Regions from separate parts of the Hahella sp. NS-SX17 genome, predicted to be linked through region 2. Evidence: predicted binding sites of a transcription regulator. Region 2 holds the regulator's gene; the other holds the start of a gene.
What was found. The regulator PhoB, encoded in region 2, activates phosphate uptake and scavenging genes when phosphate is short. The targets are predictions, from matches to a motif close to TGTCATANNNNTGTCANA.

Region 1 (6,736 bases), 3.3 Mb from region 2:
TTCTCGTTGAAATTACAATTGATTACCTTATCCATAAAATCGATAATCGGCCATCATAATCCAAGGCCCCTGTCTGCGCGACTTTCTGCGGTTAAGTTAAACTATTTTTAAGAACCGCCTGAATAAGTCGCAGCGCCTATACTCTAAGTGCTTCGCACAGGCGATGGGGCTTCCATAAGACGGGCATGCCGTCCGGCTTGATTGTAGCGACATGGAGCTGTCACGCATCGGGGTTTTTTACGCGTTGTCGAGTTATTCCAGATTAGACTTCTCCATGCCGGCCGCTACGGCGCATGACTTGCAGCTTTTGTTCGACGGTTTGTTCCGTGAAACACTGAATACAGTGCTGGTGCGCGGACAAGGCGAACCTGTTTACTTGCCCGCTTCCGCGACAGGTGGATGTAATGAAATTCATTTTGCTCATGGCTTTGTGAATAGCGCATTGCATGAGATTTCCCACTGGTGTATCGCAGGCGAAACGCGTCGCCAACAGGCCGACTACGGGTATTGGTACGAGCCTGATGGCCGCAGCGCTCAACGTCAGGCGGAGTTTGAGCGGGTTGAAGTCAAGCCGCAGGCGTTGGAGTGGATTCTGGCGGAAGCCTGTGGCGTAAAGTTTTTTATCAGTTTCGACAATCTCGACGGTCAAGGCGCCGCCGGGGAAGAGGCCTTCAAGGCCGCCGTTCATGAACAGGCGCGACGCTATCTGCAAGAAGGGTTGCCGCCGCGCGCCCAGCAACTTCTGGACTGTTTTTTGGACACATACATAGGGCGGGAAAATTTCGGACTGTCTCTGTTTGCACTGGATAAACTATGAATGTTTGCGGAGATCCCGGAATAACCCGAATAAGCGGTGCGCGATGGAGCGTCTGCGGATAAGCTTCTCAATATCCCATTCACTGGGCCTGTCGCAAAGAGCGGGCGGTTGGCGAATGAGGCGTTGGCGGGCTTGTTTTAAACAATTAATTGCAAACATTGCAGGTCCTGTCGCCCATCGCATAAAGTATGGGGTTTGGACTACGTCGGTTTGCCGGGAATATCTTCAAAAATCATGACAGTTAGTGATCAAACGACGGATAACGCCGTCCTCTTTTCTTCTCTGAATCTACACCCAAAACTTGAGCAGGCTATTAGCGATCTGACATTTGAGCGCTGCACCCCCATTCAGGGCCAGACGCTGCCGCACACGCTGCAGGGCGTAGACCTGATCGGTCAGGCGCAGACTGGCACCGGTAAGACCGCCGCGTTCCTGATCACTATCCTGCAGCGTCTGGTCTCCAATCCCATTCCGACTGAAGAGCGCTTCTCCAGCGAACCGAGAGCCCTGGTGGTGGCGCCGACCCGTGAGTTGGCGTTGCAGATTGAGAAAGACGCCAGCGCCCTCGCCAAACATTTGAAACTGAATATTATTTCCGTCATTGGCGGCACCCAGCTGGATCGTCAGCGCAGAAAGCTGCGCGACGAAGCCGTGGATCTGTTGATCGCAACACCAGGCCGTTTGCTCGATCATCTCACCAGCGCCGACATTTATCTGGATCAGGTGGAAGTGCTGGTGCTGGACGAGGCGGATCGCATGCTGGACATGGGTTTTATTCCCGACGTTAAACGCATTGTCCGGGCTACGCCGAGAGAGAGGCAGACTCTGCTGTTCAGCGCGACCTTCAGTGAAGACATCAAGAATCTGGCGCGGCGTTGGACTGAAGAACCGGTGGAAGTCATGCTGGCGGTGGATCATCTTCCCGCCAAAACGGTGGACCAGCGCATCTATATGGTGGAAAGCAGCGCCAAGCGCAAGCTGCTGGTGAATCTGTTGAAGGACAGTGAAACTCGTCGCGTGATTGTTTTTTGTAACCGTCGTGACGAAACCAGAAGCCTGTCGGAGGCCTTGAATCGCCACTCCATCAAAAATGAGCTTATCTCTGGTGAATTACCCCAGCAAAAACGCTTAAAGACGCTGGAGCGCTTCCGTAAAGGCGACTTCCGCGTGCTGGTCGCCACCGATGTCGCGGGCCGTGGTCTGCATATTGATGGAGTGACTCACGTGGTCAATTACAATCTCCCCGACGACCCGGAAGATTACGTTCACCGTATCGGGCGCACCGGGCGCGCGGGCGCGACGGGCGTTTCCATCAGCTTCGCCTGTGAGGATGATTCCTTCCTGATTCCGGAACTGGAGAAATATCTGGGTCATGAGCTGGCTCTGATTCACCCGGATGATGATTTACTGCAGTAGCCGAGCATACCGACCAAGAGGAAAGGGAAGATGAAAATAGTTGCAGATGAGAATATTCCCCTACTGCAGCCGTTTTTCGGATCAATGGGAGAAATTCATACGCTTCCGGGGCGTGAAATCAGCAATGAGCACCTGCGTGATGCGGATGTGCTGCTGGTGCGTTCAGTGACCAGGGTGGACGAACGTCTGCTGGAAAACACCAGTGTGAAGTTTGTCGGCTCCGCCACTATTGGCTGTAATCATGTCGACATGGACTACCTCACTTCACGGGGAGTGGGGTTCAGTAATGCGCCGGGCTGTAACGCCAGCGCTGTGGTTGAGTATGTGGTGAGCTGTCTGTCCGTACTGAGCGAACAGTTGGGCTTCGATCTGGAAGACAAGACCGTGGGCATTATCGGGCGCGGTGAAATTGGCGGGCGACTTGAGCGCGCGCTGACCTTGCTGGGGCTTGAGGTGAAATCCAATGATCCCCCCAGAGAGGCCGCAGGAGAGCAGAATCTGTTTTCTCTGGAAGAGGTGTTGCAGTGCGACATCATTACCTTGCACACCCCATTGACGGATTCCGGTCCCTGTCCGACGCGGGGCTTGTTGAACTCGGCGATGATCGAGAATTTGCGTTCGGACCAGATTCTGATCAACACCTGTCGCGGCGAAGTGATTGACGAAGTCGCACTCAAGGGCCGGCTGCAGAGAGGGGACGGCCTGACCGTCGTGCTTGACGTCTGGAACAACGAGCCCGCCATTGACGTGGAGCTGGCGATGCTGTGCCACTTCGCTACGCCGCATATTGCGGGCTACACGCTGGATGGCCGCACGGCGGGAACAGAGATTATCTATCAACACCTGAGCCGCTATCTCGGCTTGCCAGTGCGGCATAAACTGGGACAGTTCTTGCCTGAGCCGCCTTTGCGTAGAATGGCTTTCTCTTCTGGAGTTGATCCGGATTGGGCGCTGCATACGGCCATTAGGGCAAGTTATGACGTGCGTCATGATGACAGCCAGCTAAAGCGTACATTGCGTTTGGACGCGCCATTGCGGGCTCAGGAGTTTGATCGTTTGCGCAGAGAGTATCGCGTGCGCAGAGGGTTTGATCGGATCAAGATTGAACTCAAGGGCGGCAAAGCGGATCTCCTGGCCACCCTGAGCGCGGTTGGGTTTAATCTTAGCTCGAAATAGCTCAGCCCTTTTGCCGCTGGCCCATGCTCATGTGCTGGCGGCTCCACGGATTCCAATCATCTTCCATGGCTTTCAACGCCTGCTGAATCATCGCTTCAGTAATAGGGATTTCCTCACCGCTCTCCAAAATGATGGCGGCGCCGTTCATACGCTCGTCGTCGCCGGTTTCGCTTGCCGATTTCCGCCAATTGTTCGCTTGCATTTGCCCGGACCTCCAGAGTTTGCATCAGCCTAAACTTGTCTCATGACGATCCTGTGACACGAGATAGACGTCTGTTTTTAGGTCTGCTCCGTCCATTGCAGACGCCTTCATCTCTAAAGCTAGCCCATGGTGTCGGGTGGAGCCATCATCCTTCGAAAGGCGTTCCCAAGGCATTATGTGTCGAAAATGCGAAAAAGCTCGAAAAGTGGACGATAATATATTGAAAGGCCGATCAACCTGGATAGGCGATTATTTGTGAATCATTGCAAAAAAATACGCATTTGGGCTCACAAGCAGCGTCAGGCGGTCGATACTAAACTGTCGAAAATATCGTCACAGAATAATGAGGCGATCAATCCATCCGGCTTGAGCAATGGCGTTACAATATAGACGTCGTCGGATACTAGTCATGGAGAAATGGCTGAGTGGGTGATAAAGCAGCGGTGTATTCTCCCAAGGATGTGGAAATACCATTCGAAAAGCTGGGACTGCAAATTGGCGATCCATTGCATCTGGAGAGCATGGATCAGAGTGCGCGCTATCATGTGCGCTTGATTGGTTTTGCGCCAGGGCAGAGTGTGATGGTCACCGCGCCTGTTGTGGACGGCAAACAGTTGATTTTGAAAAAGGACCGGCCGTTCACTGTGCGTTCTGTGGCGAAAAACAAGGTGTGCGCCTTCACCAGTCAGGTTAAACACATGGCGCTACAGCCCTTCGCACACGTCCACTTGGAATATCCCAAGGAGCTTCTGGCGCTGCAAGTGCGCAATGCGGAGCGCCTGAAGGTCGAGATTCCCACTCAGGTCAACAGCGATTTCGACAGTGGCCTGGGGGACTGGCCTAAAGAGGCGGTGATTACCGACATCAGCAAAACAGGAGCAGGGATGAAGTCCGTCGCCAAGCTGGGCGACGCCGGAGAAGAGGTGATTCTGCGCTTCGCGCTTACGGTGGCGGATATTACCAAGACATTCAACGTCAACGGCATCATTCGCAATCGCACGATTATGGATCAGGATGATGCGCCTTTCAGATATCTCTACGGGGTGCAGTTTACTGGGTTGTCTGATGCGGCGAAGATCGTGATCAGCGGTTTTGTGCATGAACTGCAGCTGTCCAAGTAATCAACGGCAATAATATTGAAACGAGAAAGCCCGGCTCAGACGCCGGGCTTTTTTGATGGGGCTGGGACTTTCCTGGGCTCTCAGCGGTTAGCGACAAGAGCGGCGATACGCTCATCCAGGGGAGGATGGCTCGAAAACAGCGCTTTAAAGCCCTGTTTGACTCCCTCTGTAATGCCGAAAGCGGTCAGCGTGTCCGGCATTTCGTTCGGCATCTGAGTTTCTGCCTTCAGACGTTGTAGCGCGGCGATCATGGCTCCAGAACCCGCCAGTTTGGCGCCCATTGCGTCGGCGCGGAACTCGCGTTTGCGGGAGAACCACATGACAATAATGGAGGCGAGGATGCCCAGCACGATTTCGGCGAAAATAGTGGTGATGAAAAAGCCGATGCCATGACCGTTTTCATTTTTGAAAACAGCCTTGTCCACGACATTGCCGATGATGCGTGCAAAGAACATGACGAAGGTGTTGATGACGCCTTGTATCAGCGCCAGGGTGACCATGTCTCCATTCGCAACGTGACCGATTTCGTGAGCCAGCACGGCCCGTATTTCATCTTTACTGAAGCGACGCAGCAGCCCTTCGCTTACCGCCACCAGCGCATCGTTTTTATTCCAGCCTGTGGCGAAGGCGTTGGATTGCTGGGCGGGGAAAATGCCCACTTCCGGCATCTTGATGCCGGCTTCGCTGGAAAGCTCTCTTACCGTATCCAGTAGCCAGCGCTCCACCGCGTCCCGAGGTTGCTCGATCACTTGCGTGCGGGTGGACATCTTCGCTATCCATTTGGACAGGAAGAGAGAGATCATGGCGCCGCTCATGCCAAATACAGCGCAGAAAATCAAAAGCGAGGTGAGATTCAGTCCGCTGCCCTGCAGATAGGGTTCAACCCCCAAAAGCCGCAACGTCACGCTCGCTACAAGCACTACAGCAATGTTGGTTGCCAGAAACAGTAGAATCCTGAACATAGTCGCCTCAAACTAAAGGGATAAACCTAATGGAAAAATATGTTTCAGGTGGGGGAAAATCAATAAATCAGGGATTAAAGATTATTAACCGATCAGGGCGCAGGAGGATGCGCCCTATTTTGAGGTTAAACTCTAAACGTAGCCAAGTGTAAGTGGGTGATGTTTCTCATTTGGCCATCGCCGTCATTGCTACCTACATGGTATATTCGCTTGGTTTCGAAGTCCGAAGTGACGGTTTCTGCGTTGGCTGATTTTAAAGACTTTACTAATTCCTCGTGAGGAATTTTCTCATTAACCTTATTGCTGAATATCCATAGATTTATTGCTCCATGAATACCTAACAAGGTCGCAGCTTGTTGGATCGCCTGTGATACGCCTTTATAAAGGTGCTTGTTAGCTCTAACCAGAGCTTGCATTTCCATTTTGTTTTCACCCTCAGCATTGAGGTTTTTTACGTATATATCGCCAAACAGGTCACTTGCTTGGGCGTTGTAATAGTGCATGCCGATCCTGACTGCTATGCTTAAGTCCTGAGGCTTTGTCGCGTCAACTTCAAATACCCATATTTCGTCATCTATTTCGAATGCTTGCTTTGATGGGAAAGGGTTGTCATAGAGGTAAATTACCAACATTGGGTTGACGGAGTGTTTAGCTCTCCAAACGTCGAAGTGATCTAATGTGGTTCTTAATACGTATTCACGTGATACTTTATTAACACCAAGCACAACGGATGCATTAACTTTTTAATCGGTGTTTCCTTCGGCTATAGTCATCGCTCCCTTGCGACTAAGCATCTTATTCGCTCCCTAGTGCTATTAAAACTTCTGAAGATAACCCGCATGCGTAAAATACTTTGCTTTGTTCTTGCGCTTTCTTAATAGAGCGCTCTACTCCATTGGGGTCTTCGCTATCTAGGCCATAGTCATTTGCGTTGTGCTTAATACACTTCCAAATATCCAATAGTTGCATATGATTGTCTCTCAGATATTCGTGAAGCCTCGCCAAGGCCTCTTGCAGGTCTTTCCCAGGGGCGACTGCGATA
Region 2 (6,736 bases):
CGCCCAAGGCGTAAATATCCGCAGCGCTGGTGCGCATTTCCCGATCCACGACGACACCGCGCTTAACTTGAATGCCTGCGTGCTTGGCAAGCGCCGTCCGCGGCCGCAACCCGACGGCGGAGAGTACAATATCCACCCGTACTTTGACGCCGTTATCCAGCGTCAGCTCCACGCCATCGCCAACATCTTCAACCGCTGTCGCCACCTGCCCCAGATGAAATACCGCACCTTGCCCTTGCAGGCCTTTCACTACGGCATCACCTGCCGCTTTCGGCAGCATCCCTGGCAAGGCAGTATCAGAAGGCGCAATCAACTCGACTTCATAGCCGCCTTGCAACAGATCGTTAGCAAACTCACAACCAATCAGACCTGCGCCGAGAATCGCCACCCTCTTCTTGCCATGCAACGCGTCCCGGATACGACGGTAGTCCATTAGATCATTGACCGCAAACACCTTGCCTGCGCCAGAGCCGGGAATGTTCAGCTGAATGAGATCCGCGCCCCAGGCCAACACCAGCTTACTGTACGTCAAGGCCTCTTCGCCGATAAACAGGCGGCGTTCCTCCGGGTCCAAGGCCGTCACTGTGGCGAAAGTACGCACTTCAATATTCAATTGCTCGGCCATCTTGCCGGGATCGGCCATGGAGAGCTGGTCTGCGGTTTTGGCCTTGGCGAAGCCGGTGGAGAGCATGGGTTTGGAGTAAGAATGACCGTCGTCCGCCGTCAGCATCAGCACCGGCGCGTCCTTATTGAGTTTGCGGAACTCACGAGCAAGCGTGTAGCCAGCGAGACCGGTTCCGATAATGACGATGGGCGCAATATCCGGCATGACGTATCCTTTTAAGTTTTCAGTAGAAAATTGAGCGACTTGGCGAGGGAATTAGCCAACCTGAATCATTTCAAAGTCTTCTTTGCCAACGCCACAGTCTGGGCAAATCCAATCTTCCGGCACATCTTCCCAGCGCGTTCCGGGAGCGATACCGTCTTCGGGCCAGCCTTCCGCCTCATCATAAATGTATCCGCACACTACACATTGCCATTTACGCATCACAGTATCCTATTCAATTTTGTCAAAAAAGCCGCAAAGAGCTTCTTATTTATGGTAAAACGCCTGATTCACAGTGTGTGCATTTATAAGGTTCCGGCCGGCATTGATCAAGTCATTCCGGGGCTAAATCGTTATACTGGGCTTTGTTGAGACGCTGACGTCGCCAATAAATCCTGTAACATATTAAATTATTAGAAAATTCATCATTACAACGGTAACTCTCAGGTAATTCCAATGTCCCATAGTATGGAAAACATGCAGCAGGTATTTCAGGAAGCAGACTGCTTATTTGACGAAGCGCAGGTAGATCAGGCGATTGATCGTCTGGCGCAGGAAATCACGGCGCAACTGAAAGACAGCAACCCTCTGGTGTATTGCGTGATGACCGGCGGCGTCGTATTCGCTGGCAAACTGCTGCCCAAGCTGCGCTTTCCTCTGGAAGTCAGTTACATTCACGCGACTCGCTATAATAATCAGACCAGCGGCGGCGGCCTGAAATGGAAAGTAGAGCCCGTGGAAAACCTGGAAGGGCGCACTATCCTGATTCTCGACGACATCCTTGATGAAGGAACCACTTTACACGCCATCTGCGATTACTGCGACGGCAAGCAGCCGGAAAAAGTCTATACCGCCGTACTGGTGGACAAACAGCATGAGCGTAAAGTCTACCCCGGCCAGAAGTGTGATTTCACTGGTCTGGAAGTCGCGGACCGCTACATTTTCGGCTATGGCATGGATTACAAAGGCTACTGGCGCAACGCTCCGGGAATCTACGCTGTAAAAGGCCTCTAAACCCTGCCCGCTCGGGCTCCAAATGATTAATATGCCAATGGTATTGGCACATTAATAAAGAGGCGCATGGAGGCGACGGCGAGCCGCGGGAGACAGGACCTGACATGGGCAGCCCTGTCGTTGCAGACATGTAGAAGGAAGCTATTTGTCTGCCTGAATAATAATTTACTAACAGGCGATGCTGGTTCCTTACCTATTATGCATGAAGCTAATCTGAGTCAGTTTCTGGTGCTGATTACAGCGGCGGTCGTCGTATCGTCGCTGTTCCGGCGTATGAACGTTCCCTCTGTCCTGGCTTACCTTGCGGTAGGCCTCGGCGTTGGTCCCACAGCCCTGGGCTGGGTGGACGACGTAGAGACAATCCAAGTGCTGGCGGAGTTCGGCGTGGTGTTTCTGCTGTTCTCCCTCGGGCTGGAATTCTCTCTGGCCAAGATGATTGCTTTGCGCAAGGTAGTGTTCAACCTGGGCGGCTGGCAAGTGGCGGTAAGCAGTTTGGTGATTTTCGGCATCGCCCGGCTGTTCCAGGCCAGCACCGAGGAGGCCATCATTATCGCCGGCGCATTAGCGTTATCCTCCACAGCAGTAGTCAGCAAAGAGCTGGTGCAGCGTAACGAACTGGGTCAGCCCCACGGCGTGATGTCGATGGGAGTGCTGCTGTTTCAGGATCTGGCTGCAGTTATCTTTTTGATTCTGGTGCCGTTTCTGGCCGGCGGGTCGGATAGTTCACTGGCCGCCGCTCTGGCCATCACCCTGGGTAAAGGCGCGCTCTTGTTCGCGCTGATGCTGGCGATCGGCAAGTATCTGTTGCCGTTCATTTTTTCGGAAGTCGCCAAATCTCATTCAGAAGAGCTGTTTGTACTGACCGTGTTGATGGTGTCGTTATTGGCCGCGGCGTTGACGCACAGCTTCGGTCTGTCTATGGCCCTGGGCGCGTTCATCGCGGGCATGATGCTGTCCGAAACTCACTATAAACATCAGATTGAAGCGGATATCCGTCCTTTTCGCGACCTGTTGCTCGGCCTGTTTTTCATCAGCGTCGGCATGATCGTCGACTTCGGAGAAGTCGTCGCGAACTGGCCTTGGATACTTCTCATCACCGCGATGCTTCTGGCGGCGAAAGCCACGCTGATCGGAGTGCTGGCGTATCGTCACCAGAAAGACAGGGCGGTAGCGTTGAAAACCGGACTTTACCTGGCTCAGGGCGGCGAGTTCGGATTCGCCCTGTTTGCGTTGGGAGAAAAGTTTCAACTCATCTCCAAACAAGCCGGCGCGGTAGTCATTACCACTGTCATTCTCAGCATTACCTTGACTCCCGGGCTGATGAGCCTCGCACGTCACCTCAGCACCCGCTTTCCCTCCGATAAAGGCCAGGGCATGGCGCAGACCCGTGTCGAAGCGCTGACTGTCGCCTGCTCGGAGTTGGAAGGTCACGCCATCGTTTGCGGATTCGGCCGCGTTGGCCAGACGGTCGCCCGGTTCATGCGCCGCAGCGCCATGCCCATGACCGCCGTGGACAAAGATCCGGTGCGGGTAAAAGAAGCCGCCGCCGCAGGCGAGCCAGTTCATTTTGGCGATTCCGAGCGTCTGGACATTCTCAAAGCCCTTGGCCTGGAAAGAGCTCGCCTGATTATCATCACTTACGCAGATGTGGACAAAAGTCTGGCGGTCATTCGCAAGGTGCGCTCAACCGGTTCTCAAGTGCCGATTCTGGTGCGCACGGCGGACGACTCCAAGATGACGCTGTTGCAAGAAGCCGGCGCCACGGAGATCGTGCCGGAGACGCTGGAGGCCAGCTTGATGTTGGTCACCCAAGTGCTTACCCTTATGGGCGCGCCGGCAAGGAAAATTCATCGCCAGATCGAAGAAGTCCGCCGCAGCCGCTATAAAATGCTGCATGGCTACTACCCAGGCATTAACTCCCAGTTGGTCGGCGCTGACGGGACGCCACTGGAAAAACTGCATGCACTGACGCTGCCTGACGGCGCCTACGGCTGCCATCGCTCACTGGCGCAAATGAAGCTGGCGGCCTGCAATATCGACAGCATCCGTCGCGGCGAAGAGGAGTTCTTCGACCCCACTGGCGAGTTTATCCTGCAACCCGGCGACACACTGATTCTGCATGGCTCGGCGGATCAGGTTGAACAGGCGGAAAACAGATTGCTGGGCGGCTGAGCTTGAACGCGATATCAATCCACACACTAAAACAGGATTCTGTCTGGTTATGAAATCCCAAGGGCGTCCAGCTCCTTCCCTGGCGGAGCAGTTCAAGGCGAAATTGCCGGTCTACATTGACCTCACGCGACTGAACCGCCCTATCGGAACCTATTTGCTGCTTTGGCCTACCCTGTGGGCGCTATGGCTGGCCTCAGAGGGCGCGCCCTCCATCAAGAACCTGTTCATTTTCATATTAGGTGTTTTGTTGATGCGTTCAGCCGGCTGTGTGATCAACGATTACGCTGATCGCCGCATAGACATGCACGTAGAGCGCACCAAGGGCCGTCCATTCGCCCAAGACAGGGTGACGGAAAAAGAAGCGCTTACACTGTTCGGCGTATTGGTCGGCATTTCATTTATTCTGGTGCTTTTCACCAACGCCCTGACGATCTATCTTTCCGCTGGCGCACTGGCGCTGGCTTCTACGTACCCTTTCATGAAACGACACACTTACCTGCCCCAGGTCGTACTTGGCGCCGCTTTCGCTTGGGGCATCCCCATGGCATTCGCTGCAGAGTTGGACGCCGTGCCGCAACAGGCGTGGCTTTTGTACACTGCGACAGTGGTTTGGACCGTCGCCTATGACACCATGTACGGCATGGCGGACCGGGAAGACGACCTCAAGATTGGCGTCAAATCCACGGCGATCCTGTTCGGTGAAGCCGACCGCGCCGCCGTGGCGGGACTGCAAGTATTGACCCTGGGCATGCTGTTTATGGTTGGCGCACAGTATGAACTGGGCGTCTATTATCAGGTTTCGCTGATCGTCGCCGCCGTCTTGTTCGTGTATCAACAACACCTGATTCGCGACCGCGAATCTCAACACTGCTTCAAAGCCTTTCTCAACAATCACTGGGTCGGCGCCGTCGTTTTTCTTGGTCTGGCGCTGGAATTCATCTTCCGCCCCTGACTAGGCTACGTCATGCCTTTTGTCCGGCCATCACAGGCCGGCCCCATTTCCATCACATTTATTAAGCGCCTGTCATATACTTGTAACAAAACGCCGTTGTAATAATTCGGCAATCGAGTATTCAAAAAGGTGTTTTGCATGGCAAGCAAACAAGTTCTCATTGTGGACGATGAGCCCGCCATCCGGGAAATGATCGCAGTCGCTCTGGAAATGGCCGACTATGACTATCTGGAGGCAGGAGACGCGCGGGAAGCGCATGCGTTGATCATTGATCAGAAACCGGACCTCATACTGTTGGACTGGATGTTGCCCGGCGTCAGCGGCATTGAATTCGCACGCAGACTCAAGCGTGACCAAAACACCTCGGAAATCCCACTCATCATGCTCACCGCTAAAACCGAAGAGGACAACAAAGTCCAGGGCTTGGAAGTGGGCGCCGACGACTACATCACCAAGCCATTCTCTCCAAGAGAGCTGGTCGCCCGCCTGAAAGCTGTGCTGCGACGCACCGCCGTACAGGGTATGGAAACGCCCATTGAAGTCGAGGGGCTGCGACTGGACCCAGTATGTCACCGCGTCACCGCCAAAGGCGATGCGCTCAACATGGGCCCCACAGAGTACAAGCTCCTGCAGTTCTTTATGACGCATCAAGAACGGGTGTATACTCGCGGACAGCTTTTGGACCAGGTATGGGGCGGCAACGTCTATGTGGAAGAGCGCACGGTGGACGTGCATATTCGACGCTTACGCAAAGCGCTGGAGCCCAGCCATCATCATTTGGTTCAAACCGTGCGTGGGACGGGGTATCGCTTTTCGACACGAGCGCCATAAGCGCAGCGACCTGTCTTAAATAATAAATAATTCCAAAAGAAGTATTCATCAAAACGCATGCGCAATCACTGGCGTCATTATGCGCGGCTACTGGTTTACAGTTTGCTGGGCTGCATCGTTGTCGGACTTGTCATAGGCTCGGTAGCCTGGGCGCTGGTGTTTGGTCTTACCGCGTATCTGGGATGGACACTCACACAGGCGTTTCGGATGCATCGCTGGCTGTATCAGACGAAAATGGAAGACCCACCCGAGAGTCGCGGTCTCTGGGGGGACTTGTTTGACGGCATTCATCGTCTACAGGTGCAGCACTACCGCTCCCGTGACCGGCTGCAAGCGATGATTGACCGCATACAGGAATCCACCAACGCACTCAAAGACGCCGTCGTCATGACTAACAGCGAAGGCGCAATGGACTGGTGGAACCAGTCCGCAGAAAAGCTGCTCGGGTTCAAATACCCCACTGATCGTGGCCAACTCATCTATAACCTGATCCGCACACCGATTTTTAAACGCTATTTCGCCTCCAAAAAGTATCAGGAACCGCTGATCCTCAACGCCCCGAATAACCCCAACCTGAAGTTACAGTTTCACATCACTTTGTTTGGTGAAGATGATCGCTTATTGCTGGTTCAGGATGTCACCCGTCTGTATCGCCTGGAAGAAATGCGGCGGGACTTCGTCTCTAACGTTTCTCATGAGCTGCGTACGCCATTAACGGTTATTTCCGGTTATTTGGAAACCCTCATCGACAATGCTGACGATTTACCGCCGCGCTGGAATCGCGCCATGAACCAAATGCAGCAACAGGCGCAGCGAATGGAGGCGCTGGTTAATGATTTATTGCTTCTGTCCCGTATAGAAAATGACGGCTCAAATTTCAAAGCCACACTGGTGGATATAGACAGCATGCTGCGCGCCATCTGCAGCGACGCCCGAGCGCT

Region 1: a site for PhoB is predicted at 3,653-3,670, ahead of AC2IBB_RS22770 (PA1571 family protein). Genes of this name have one in related genera too.

Annotation. Positions count from the first base shown of each region.
Region 1 covers NZ_CM170632.1:5,116,156-5,122,891, reverse strand. Annotated here, with positions in the region: gene AC2IBB_RS22785 (elongation factor P hydroxylase) at 275-817, shown strand; gene AC2IBB_RS22780 (DEAD/DEAH box helicase) at 1,052-2,233, shown strand; gene pdxB (4-phosphoerythronate dehydrogenase PdxB) at 2,264-3,409, shown strand; gene AC2IBB_RS22770 (PA1571 family protein) at 3,411-3,611, opposite strand; gene AC2IBB_RS22765 (flagellar brake protein) at 4,037-4,732, shown strand; gene htpX (protease HtpX) at 4,813-5,694, opposite strand; gene AC2IBB_RS22755 (hypothetical protein) at 5,820-6,419, opposite strand; gene AC2IBB_RS22750 (hypothetical protein) at 6,490-6,736, opposite strand, start outside.
Region 2 covers NZ_CM170632.1:1,090,350-1,097,085, reverse strand. Annotated here, with positions in the region: gene AC2IBB_RS05015 (NAD(P)/FAD-dependent oxidoreductase) at 1-829, opposite strand, end outside; gene rd (rubredoxin) at 881-1,048, opposite strand; gene AC2IBB_RS05005 (hypoxanthine-guanine phosphoribosyltransferase) at 1,283-1,840, shown strand; gene AC2IBB_RS05000 (monovalent cation:proton antiporter family protein) at 2,039-4,012, shown strand; gene ubiA (4-hydroxybenzoate octaprenyltransferase) at 4,062-4,964, shown strand; gene phoB (phosphate regulon transcriptional regulator PhoB) at 5,103-5,795, shown strand; gene phoR (phosphate regulon sensor histidine kinase PhoR) at 5,853-6,736, shown strand, end outside.